DNA from 3 places in the Streptomyces sp. NPDC086080 genome. Region 3 is predicted to be linked to each of the others. Evidence: riboswitches for the same ligand, from Rfam matches in the RefSeq annotation. Region 3 holds a riboswitch; each other region holds the start of a gene.

Region 1 (3,270 bases), on a different contig from region 3:
AGCTCCGTCCCGGACGCCACGAGCGCCCGCTCCAGCACATCGAGGCTCGGCGCCCCTCCGGTGCCCATGATCAGACGGGACGTGAAGGACGTACCGCCGAGGACGAACGGATCGTCGGCCATGGTCAGCCTCCTTGGACGGCGGTCAGGACCTCCACCCGGTCTCCCTCGGAGAGGGGGGTGGTGGGCCACTGCGCGCGGGGAACGACGGTTTCGTTGAGGGCGGCGGCCACTCCGGAGGGCGCCGCGGTGAGCGAGGTCACGACGAGGTGGAGAGCCGTGCCGGGCGGGTACTCCCGGGGCTCCCCGTTGACGGAGATGTTCATACGGGCTGCTCCGTGAGGGCGGTGACGCCGAACCGGAGAGGGCTGAACGGGCGGGCTTCCCAGGGCAGTTCACCGGTGGTCAGGACATCCGCCAGGGCGTCGCCGGTGACCGGTGTCAGCAGGACGCCGTTGCGGTGGTGGCCGGTGGCCAGCAGCAGCCCGTCGAGCCCGGTCGGGCCGAGCAGGGGCGCGTTGTCGGGGGAGCAGGGACGCAGCCCGGCCCGGGTCTCGGTCAGCGGCAGTTCGGTGATCCCGGGGACCAGCTCGTGGGCGTCGCGCAGCAGTTCGTACACACCTCCCGCGGTCACCGTCGTGTCCCAGCCCTTCTCCTCGCTGGTCGCGCCGATCACCAACTCACCGTTCTCGCGCGGCACCAGGTAGACATGACTGCCGCGCACCACGGCGCGCACGGTCCGGCTCAGGAAGGGGCCGGGGCCCTCCGGCATCGCCAGCCGCACCACCTGCCCCTTCACGGGCCGCACGGGCGGCAGTACGTCCGCCGGGACGCCCGCGAGCCGGCCGCTGAGACTGCCTCCCGCGAGTACCACCTGCCCGGCGCCCAGTTCGGTGCCGTCGGAGGTGAGAACGCCCCTCGCGCGGCCGCCCGCGACCACGAGCCGTTCGGCCCACGCGCGGTGGAAGGCGACGCCCGCGCGCTCACCGGCGGCGACGAGCGCGGCCGCCAGCCGCCGCGGATCGATCTGATGGTCGCCGTCCACCCGCAGTCCGCCGCGCACCCCGGGCGCGAGCATCGGTTCGAGGCGCCGGCACTCCCGCCCGGACAGCCACTGCGCGTCCAGCCCCGACCGCTGCTGCAGGGCGTGCAGTTCCCGCAGGTGGGCGCGGTCGTCGGCGTCCAGGGCCACGGCGAGCGTGCCGCAGCGGCGGTAGCCGAGGTCGTGGCCGGTGAGTTCGGTGAGCTCGGCCGCGAAGTCGGGGTAGCGCCGCGCGGAGGCGAGGTTCAGGCCGAGCAGGGTCTCCTCGCCGTAGTGCAGTTCGGTGACGGCGGCCAGCATCCCGGCGGCCACCTGGGCGGCGCCACCGCCCGGCTCGGGGTCCACCACGGTCGTGACGAGACCGCGCTGCGCGGCCCGCCAGGCCGTGACCAGGCCGATGATTCCGCCCCCTATGACGAGGACGTCTGACGTACGCGTGGGCGACATGGGCGTCCAGCCCCTCCCTTCGCCGGCATGACCCGGATCAGGTTCGTACGGTCGGAGGCCGCCAGCCTCCCTCTCAGCCCGGTGCGTCCGGGCTCCCGCGAGTGCTTTACGTTGGCCACCCTAGCGCCTGCAAGGGAGACCCCACGTGGCCCGATCGCTCGACGGACTTGTCCTCGCCCCTGTGGCCGACCAGGCTCCGGGCCAGGTCGGCACCCGTACCCGGTTCCTCTACCACGAGCGGGGCGGTGAGATCTGGGCCGAGTACGCGGGCGGCGACGTCGTGCGCGGGCACCTGGTGGGCACCCGCGAGGGGGACCGGCTGGACTTCCGGTACGTACAGCTCAAACGGGACGGTACGACGTCCTGCGGGCACTGTGTGTCCGCGGTCGTGGAGCTGCCCGACGGGCGGGTACGGCTGGAGGAGCGCTGGGAGTGGGAGTCGCAGCCGGGCAGCGGGACGAGCGTGGTGGAGCAGCTCCCGGACCACGCCGTCCCGTCGGTGACCGAGTGACTAGGGTGAGCGGGTGAGCGAGCAGACGCTGGAACCGGGACGGTCGGCACCGCGGCGGGTGGTGGTGGCGGGCGCGGGCATGGCAGGCGTGCGGACCGCGGTCGCCCTGCGGGAACAGGGATTCACCGGCACCGTGACCCTGATCGGCGCGGAGCCCCACCAGCCCTACGACCGGCCGCCGTTGTCCAAGGCGGTCCTGCTCGGCAAGGCCGAGGACTCCGCCTTCGACGTCGACTTCGAGGAACTCGGTATCGAACTGCGGCTCGGCTGCGAGGTGCGCGGCCTGCGCCCCGGCGACCACGAACTGGACACGGAGGCCGGGCCCGTCCCGTACGACGTGCTGGTGATCGCCACCGGCGCGGAGCCGGTGCGGCTGCCCGGCGCGGAGGGCGTCCGGGGCGTGCATCTGCTGCGCACCCTGGACGACGCCGAACGGCTGCGTCCGGTGCTCGCGCGGCAGCACGACGTCGTGGTGGTCGGCGCCGGCTGGATCGGCGCGGAGTTCGCCACCGCGGCCCGTGAGGCGGGCTGCGCAGTCACCGTCGTGGAGGCCGCGGAGCGGCCGCTCGCCGAGGCGCTGCCCGCCGAGGTGGCCGCCCCGATGACCGCCTGGTACGCCGAGGCGGGTGTCGCGCTGCGCACGCATGCGCGCGTGGAGCGTGTCGAGGCCGGTGCCGTGGTCCTGGACGACGGGTCGCGGCTGCCCGCGGGCGCGGTGGTCGTCGGCATCGGGGCCCGGCCCGCCACGGCGTGGCTGGCGGGTTCCGGGATCGAACTCGGGGCACGGGACGAGGTCGCCGCCGACCACCATCTGATGACCTCCCTGCCGGACGTGTACGCGGTCGGCGACTGCGCGTCCTTCCCGTCCGGGCGCTACGGCGAACGTCTGCTGGTCCACCACTGGGACAACGCCCTCCAGGGGCCGCGCACGGTCGCGACGAACATCCTCGCCGGGCAGGCCGGGCGCGGCCCGGCGGTGTACGACCCGGTGCCGTACTTCTGGTCCGAGCAGTTCGGCCGCTTCGTCCAGTACGCGGGCCACCACGCGGACGCCGACCGGACCATGTGGCGCGGGGACCCGGCGGACGCGGCGTGGAGCGTCTGCTGGCTGCGGGAGTCCCGTCTGGTCGCGTTGCTCGCCGTGGGGCGGCCCCGGGACCTGGCGCAGGGGCGCCGGCTGATCGAGGCGGGTACGGCGATGGACGCGGACCTGCTGGCGGACCCGGCGCGGCCGCTGAAGTCGGCGACGGCCTGACGGGCTTCCGGCCGGC
Region 2 (3,270 bases), on a different contig from region 3:
CTCCGCGACCAGCTCGCTGTTGGCGACCGTCCCCACACTGCTCTGAGCGATGGAGAACAGCAGCAGCAGGGGCAGCGCGGCGCCCGCATAAGCGAGGACCAGGGTATTGACCACGGACGCGATGTGATCGCGGCCGATACGGATACCCGCGCGGTACAGCCCGCGACGGCCCAGCGACGGATTGGCCTCGTGCAGCTCCCAGACCGCGGACGTCTGCGTGACCGTCACGTCGTCGAGGACACCGAGTGAACCGATGATCACGCCGGCCAGCAGCAGTCCGCTCATGTCGATGTCGGGATACAGCCCGTGAATCAGACCGGTGTTGTCATCCGTGTTGCCGGTGAGCGCGGCCCAGTCGATGAACACCGAACCCAGGAGGCCGATCAGCAGCAACGAGATGAGGGTGCCGAGCACCGCCACCGATGTACGTGCCGAGAGTCCATGACAGAGATACAGGGCCAGCAACATGATCGCGCTTGCTCCCACCACGGCCACGAGCAGTGGGTTCGACCCCTGCAGGATGGCCGGCAGGATGAAGAAGTTCAGCACCAGGAAGCTGACCGCCAAGGCGACGAGCGCCATGACACCGCGCAGCCGTCCCACGGCCACGACGGCGAGTGCGAAGATGCCCGCGAGCAGCGCCAGAGGGAGGCGCCGGTTCACATCGGTGACCGAGTACTGCAGGTCTTCGGGAGCGGAGGGCTCGTAGGCGACCACGACCTTCTGACCCTGCTCCAACTGACGGCTCTGGTCCGGCTGCACGATCTCGTTGAACGTACGGCCCTTGTCGTCGCCGGTATCGACCCGGATTGTCGCCTTCTTGCAGGTACCGTCCTCCTGCTGCTGGGCGGAGGACCCCTCGGCCGTGGACGTGTCACCCGTCGGCACGCTTCCGGAAGCGTTCACGGACTGGCAGCTCACCTCGACCACCTTGGTGACCGTGGCGTCCTGTGTCTGCCGGTCGAAACCGACGCCGGTGCGTTCGTGCGCCGGGGCGCCGCCCGGCCACAGCACGGCGAGTCCGATCAGCACCGCCGCGGCGAACGGGACCAGGATGGCCGCGATGACCTTGCGCAGATGCCGGGAGACGGGCGCCGCCGGGCCGTGGCTGTGGCTGTGGCCGTGCCCCTGTCCGGGCCCGTGCCCGTGTCCGCTCCCGGCGTCGGCGCCGTGGGGTGGTTCGGGCGGTGGAAACGGGGGAGGCTGAGTCGGGGTCACCGCCCGATCATCGCAAGAAGCGAGGGGGCCCTCTGTTCACCGCGCCAGAAGTGACGCTAGCGTGGTGACACCTTTTGTACACGCGGGAGCTCGGAGCACCGGGCTGAGAGGGCGCTGACCTCCGTATCAGCGACGTTTCACATGAAACATCACGGCAGTCCCAGTGATGTGTCACACGGAACGTCAGACGGAAGCCGCTGCGTCGACCGCCGAACCTGTTACCGGGTAATGCCGGCGTAGGGAGTAGGTCTCATGACCAACAAGGACGCACGCACGCCTGCCTCCACGCAGAACCCGACGGAGACGTCGGCGAACGGGGAGAACGGGACGTCCGTCGGCTGGCACAAGGCGTACGTCAGGGGCACTCGCCCCGACCTGCGGGTGCCGGTCCGCCAGGTGCATCTCACCAACGGGCAGTCGGTCACCCTGTACGACACATCCGGCCCGTACACCGATCCGCTCGTGGACACTGACGTGCGCAGGGGCCTGGCCCCGTTGCGGGAGAACTGGATCGTGGCCCGCGGTGACGCGGAGGAGTACGCGGGCCGTCCCGTCCGCCCCGAGGACGACGGAGTCAAGCACACCTCCCCGCGTGGGGGCCTGCGCAACCTGGACGCCGTCTTTCCGGGGCGGCCACGCCTGCCGCGCCGTGGCCGTCCGGGCCGGGCGGTCACGCAGCTGGCGTACGCGCGCCGCGGAGAGATCACGCCTGAGATGGAGTTCGTGGCGATCCGGGAGAATGTCTCTCCCGAGGTGGTCCGCGAGGAGATCGCGGCGGGACGGGCGGTGCTGCCGGCCAACGTCAACCACCCCGAGACCGAACCGATGATCATCGGCAAGCGGTTCCTGGTGAAGGTCAACGCGAATATCGGCAACTCGGCGGTGACGTCCTCCATCGAGGAGGAAGTGGAGAAGATGACCTGGGCGACCCGCTGGGGCGCGGACACGGTCATGGACCTCTCCACCGGCCGCAACATCCACACCACGCGCGAGTGGGTGCTGCGCAACTCCCCCGTCCCCATCGGCACCGTGCCGCTCTATCAGGCCCTGGAGAAGGTCGACGGCCGGGCCGAGGAGCTGACCTGGGACATCTACAAGGACACGGTCATCGAACAGGCCGAGCAGGGCGTGGACTACATGACGGTCCACGCGGGTGTGCGTCTCGCGTATGTACCGCTCACCGCCCACCGCAAGACAGGGATCGTCTCGCGCGGCGGCTCGATCATGGCCGCCTGGTGCCTGGCGCACCACAAGGAATCGTTCCTGTACGAGAACTTCGAGGAGCTCTGCGAGATCCTCGCCGCGTACGACGTCACCTACTCGCTCGGCGACGGCCTGCGGCCCGGCTCCATCGCGGACGCCAACGACGAGGCGCAGTTCGCGGAGCTGCGCACGCTCGGGGAACTCAACAGGGTCGCGAAGCGTTTCCACGTACAGACCATGATCGAAGGGCCGGGCCACGTCCCGATGCACAAGATCAAGGAGAACATCGACCTTCAGCAGGAGATCTGCGATGAAGCCCCGTTCTATACGCTCGGCCCGCTGACCACCGACGTCGCGCCGGCGTACGACCACATCACCTCCGGCATAGGTGCCGCGATGATCGCCTGGTGGGGCACGGCCATGCTCTGCTACGTCACGCCCAAGGAACACCTGGGCCTGCCCAACCGTGACGACGTCAAGACCGGCGTCATCACCTACAAGATCGCCGCCCATGCGGCCGACCTGGCCAAGGGGCACCCCGGGGCGCAGGAATGGGACGACGCGCTTTCCGACGCCCGCTTCGAGTTCCGGTGGGAGGACCAGTTCAACCTCGCCCTCGACCCGGACACGGCCCGCGCGTTCCACGACGAGACCCTCCCGGCGGAACCCGCCAAGACGGCCCACTTCTGCTCGATGTGCGGTCCGAAATTCTGTTCGATGAAGATCAGCAGAAGCATCACGGAGCAGTTCGGCGGTGACGATCCGCAGGCCGGTGACGATGAGGTTCGGGCGGGGATGCTGGCCAAGTCCGCCGAGTTCGCCGCCCGGGGGAACAGGCTCTACCTGCCG
Region 3 (3,270 bases):
TCCTCACCTTCCTGCTGCTGACGGTGGTCAGCGACACGGGCGCGTACGCCGTCGGCTGGCGCTTCGGTACCCACAAGCTCGCCCCGCGGATCAGCCCCGGCAAGACCCGTGAGGGCCTGCTGGGCGCGATCGGCTTCGCCATGGTCGCGGGCGCGCTGTGCATGCAGTTCCTGATCGACGACGGCAGCTGGTGGCAGGGCCTGCTGCTCGGCCTCGCGGTCGCCGCCAGCGCCACCCTGGGCGACCTCGGCGAGTCCATGATCAAACGCGACCTGGGCATCAAGGACATGGGCACGCTGCTCCCGGGCCACGGCGGCATCATGGACCGTTTGGACTCCTTGTTGCCGACGGCTCCCGTGGTGTGGTTGCTGCTGGTCCTGTTTGTCGGGTCGGGGTGAGGCAGATGGGCCACGGGGCCGCGCGGCGGTAGCCGCACATCGCTACAGCATGGACCGTTTGGACTTCTTGTTGCCGACGGCTCCCGTGGTGTGGCTGCTGCTGGTGATCTTCGTCGGATCGGGTTGACGGCGAACAGGTACCCTGGAAGGGCTCGCGGTGGACTGCGGGCCCTTTCGTACGTCCCCGCCCCGCGCGGGTCGTCTCCTGGCTCAGGCACAGCGGTGCCATCGCCCCCGCCTGTGCGGCATTGCCAGACCCCGTCGTCATGAGGAGTTGCCCGACCGTGGCCCGTCCCGTTCCCGGTGAGCTCACCTTCGTCGCCCCCCGCGGAGCGAAGCGGCCGCCGCGGCACCTTGCCGATCTCACGCCCGCCGAGCGCAAGGAGGCCGTCGCCGCGGCCGGTGAGAAGCCGTTCCGTGCCAAGCAGCTCTCGCAGCACTACTTCGCACGGTACGCGCACGACCCGGAGCAGTGGACCGACATCCCGGCCGGCTCGCGCGGCAGGCTCCAGGAGGCGCTGCTTCCTGAGCTGATGACCGTCGTACGGCATCTGTCCACCGATCAGGGCACCACCCGCAAGACGCTGTGGAAGCTGTTCGACGGGACGCTCGTCGAGTCGGTACTGATGCGCTACCCGGACCGGGTGACCATGTGCATCAGCTCCCAGGCGGGCTGCGGCATGAACTGCCCGTTCTGCGCGACCGGGCAGGCCGGTCTTGACCGGAACCTGTCGACCGCCGAGATCGTGCACCAGATCGTGGACGGGATGCGGGCGCTCCGGGACGGCGAGGTGCCCGGGGGCCCGGCGCGGCTCAGCAACATCGTGTTCATGGGCATGGGTGAGCCGCTCGCCAACTACAACCGGGTCGTCGGGGCCATCCGCCGCCTCACCGACCCCGAGCCGGACGGGCTCGGGCTGTCACAGCGTGGGATCACCGTGTCCACGGTCGGTCTCGTCCCGGCGATCCACCGGTTCACCGGCGAGGGCTTCAAGTGCCGGCTGGCCATCTCGCTGCACGCCCCCGACGACGAACTGCGCGACACCCTCGTCCCCGTGAACACGCGGTGGAAGGTGCGCGAGGTGCTCGACGCCGGGTTCGAGTACGCGGCCACCTCCGGGCGGCGGCTGTCCATCGAGTACGCGCTGATCCGGGACATCAACGACCAGGCCTGGCGTGGTGACCGCCTCGGGCGGATGCTCAAGGGCCGTCCCGTGCACGTCAACCTCATCCCGCTCAACCCCACGCCCGGCTCCAAATGGACCGCCTCCCGCCCCGAGGACGAGAAGGCGTTCGTCGAGGCGATCGCCGCGCACGGGGTGCCGGTCACGATCAGGGACACCCGTGGACAGGAGATCGACGGGGCGTGTGGTCAGCTCGCCGCGAGCGAGAGGTAGTGTGACTCGCGTAAGCACATCTTCATATTCCGACAGGGGAGCGCCACAGCGCTGAGAGTGCGGCACCGGCCGCAGACCCTCCGAACCTGGCCCAGGTCATTCTGGGTAGGGAGATCGGTCATCACTCGAGCTGTTGCGCCCTGCCCGGGATCTCACCCAGAGGTCCCGGGCGGGGCCGCGTCTCTTCCTGGTCACTCCAGGAGGAATCAAGTGGGTATCACCAAGAAGGTCATGGTTCTGGCCGCCGGGCTGGGACTGGTCGCGCTGTCCGCGTGCGGGTCGTCGGACGGCGGCGACGCGGGGGACGGCGGGTCCGGGACCGTGACCCTCGTCAGCCACAACTCGTGGGCCGTGTCGAAGGACGTCGTCGCGGACTTCGAGAAGCAGTCCGGCTACCGGTTGAAGGTCCTCGAGGACGGCGATGCCGGGCAGGCCGTGAACAAGGCCGTCCTGACCAAGGACAACCCGCAGGGCGACGTCTTCTTCGGCGTCGACAACACCCTGCTCTCCCGCGCTCTGGACAACGGACTGTTCCAGCCGTACGAGGCGAAGGACGCGGAGCTGATCCTGCCCGAGTACCGGGTCGACGAGGACAAGCACCGGGTCACCCCCGTCGACAGCGGTGACGTCTGCGTCAACTACGACAAGGCGTGGTTCGCCGAGAACGACCTGACTCCGCCCCGGACCTTCGACGACCTGGTCGAGCCCGAGTACAAGAACCTCCTCGTGGTCGAGAACGCCTCCACCTCCTCGCCCGGTCTCGGCTTCCTGCTCGGAACGGCCGCCCAGTACGGTGACGACGGCTGGCCGGACTACTGGAAGAAGCTCAAGGCCAACGGTGTGAAGGTGGTCGACGGCTGGGAGCAGGCCTACAACGAGGAGTTCTCCGGCTCGGCCGGCGGCAAGCAGGCCAAGGCCGACCGTCCGCTGGTGGTGTCGTACGCCTCCTCGCCGCCCGCCGAGGTGATCTACGCCGACCCCAGGCCGGACACCGCGCCCACCGGCGTGGCCGAGGGCACCTGCTTCCGTCAGGTCGAGTACGCGGGGCTGCTGAGCAACGCGAAGAACCCCGAGGGCGGCAAGGCCCTCATCGACTTCCTGATCGGCGAGCGGTTCCAGAACGACATGCCGCTCAACATGTTCGTGTACCCGGTGCGGGAGGGCGCCCAGGTGCCCGAGGAGTTCGCGACGTTCGGTCCGCAGGCCAAGGACCCGCAGACCATGGACCCGCAGAAGATCGCCGCCAACCGTGACCAGTGGGTCAAGTCGTGGACCTCGCTCGTACTGAAGTGACGCGAGCCGCGGCGAAGCGGCGCGGGAGCGCGGCGCGGCTCGGCCTGATGGCCGTGCCGGTCGCGTTCTTCGCCGTGTTCTTCGCCTATCCCGTCGCCGCGATCGTCGCGCGCGGACTGAAGACCGACGGGACCTGGCACCTCGGGCGGATCGGGGACGTACTGGCGCAGTCCGACGTCCGG

The links. A riboswitch is a leader RNA that binds a small molecule or an ion and turns the genes downstream of it on or off. The one in region 3 is predicted to bind thiamine pyrophosphate.
Region 1: it holds a riboswitch for thiamine pyrophosphate, as region 3 does, so the genes downstream of both, thiO (glycine oxidase ThiO) here and ACIF9R_RS10600 (thiamine ABC transporter substrate binding subunit) in region 3, are expected to answer to the same signal.
Region 2: it holds a riboswitch for thiamine pyrophosphate, as region 3 does, so the genes downstream of both, thiC (phosphomethylpyrimidine synthase ThiC) here and ACIF9R_RS10600 (thiamine ABC transporter substrate binding subunit) in region 3, are expected to answer to the same signal.

The regions. Positions count from the first base shown of each region.
Region 1 is NZ_JBITRU010000003.1:27,447-30,716, forward strand. Features, by position in the region: gene ACIF9R_RS04260 (thiazole synthase) at 1-122, opposite strand, end outside; gene thiS (sulfur carrier protein ThiS) at 125-325, opposite strand; gene thiO (glycine oxidase ThiO) at 322-1,488, opposite strand; TPP riboswitch at 1,486-1,597, opposite strand; gene ACIF9R_RS04275 (hypothetical protein) at 1,634-1,999, shown strand; gene ACIF9R_RS04280 (NAD(P)/FAD-dependent oxidoreductase) at 2,013-3,254, shown strand.
Region 2 is NZ_JBITRU010000007.1:194,067-197,336, forward strand. Features, by position in the region: gene ACIF9R_RS11745 (YibE/F family protein) at 1-1,218, opposite strand, end outside; TPP riboswitch at 1,291-1,478, shown strand; gene thiC (phosphomethylpyrimidine synthase ThiC) at 1,471-3,270, shown strand, end outside.
Region 3 is NZ_JBITRU010000006.1:246,097-249,366, forward strand. Features, by position in the region: gene ACIF9R_RS10590 (phosphatidate cytidylyltransferase) at 1-398, shown strand, start outside; gene rlmN (23S rRNA (adenine(2503)-C(2))-methyltransferase RlmN) at 665-1,795, shown strand; TPP riboswitch at 1,820-1,925, shown strand; gene ACIF9R_RS10600 (thiamine ABC transporter substrate binding subunit) at 2,006-3,088, shown strand; gene ACIF9R_RS10605 (ABC transporter permease) at 3,136-3,270, shown strand, end outside.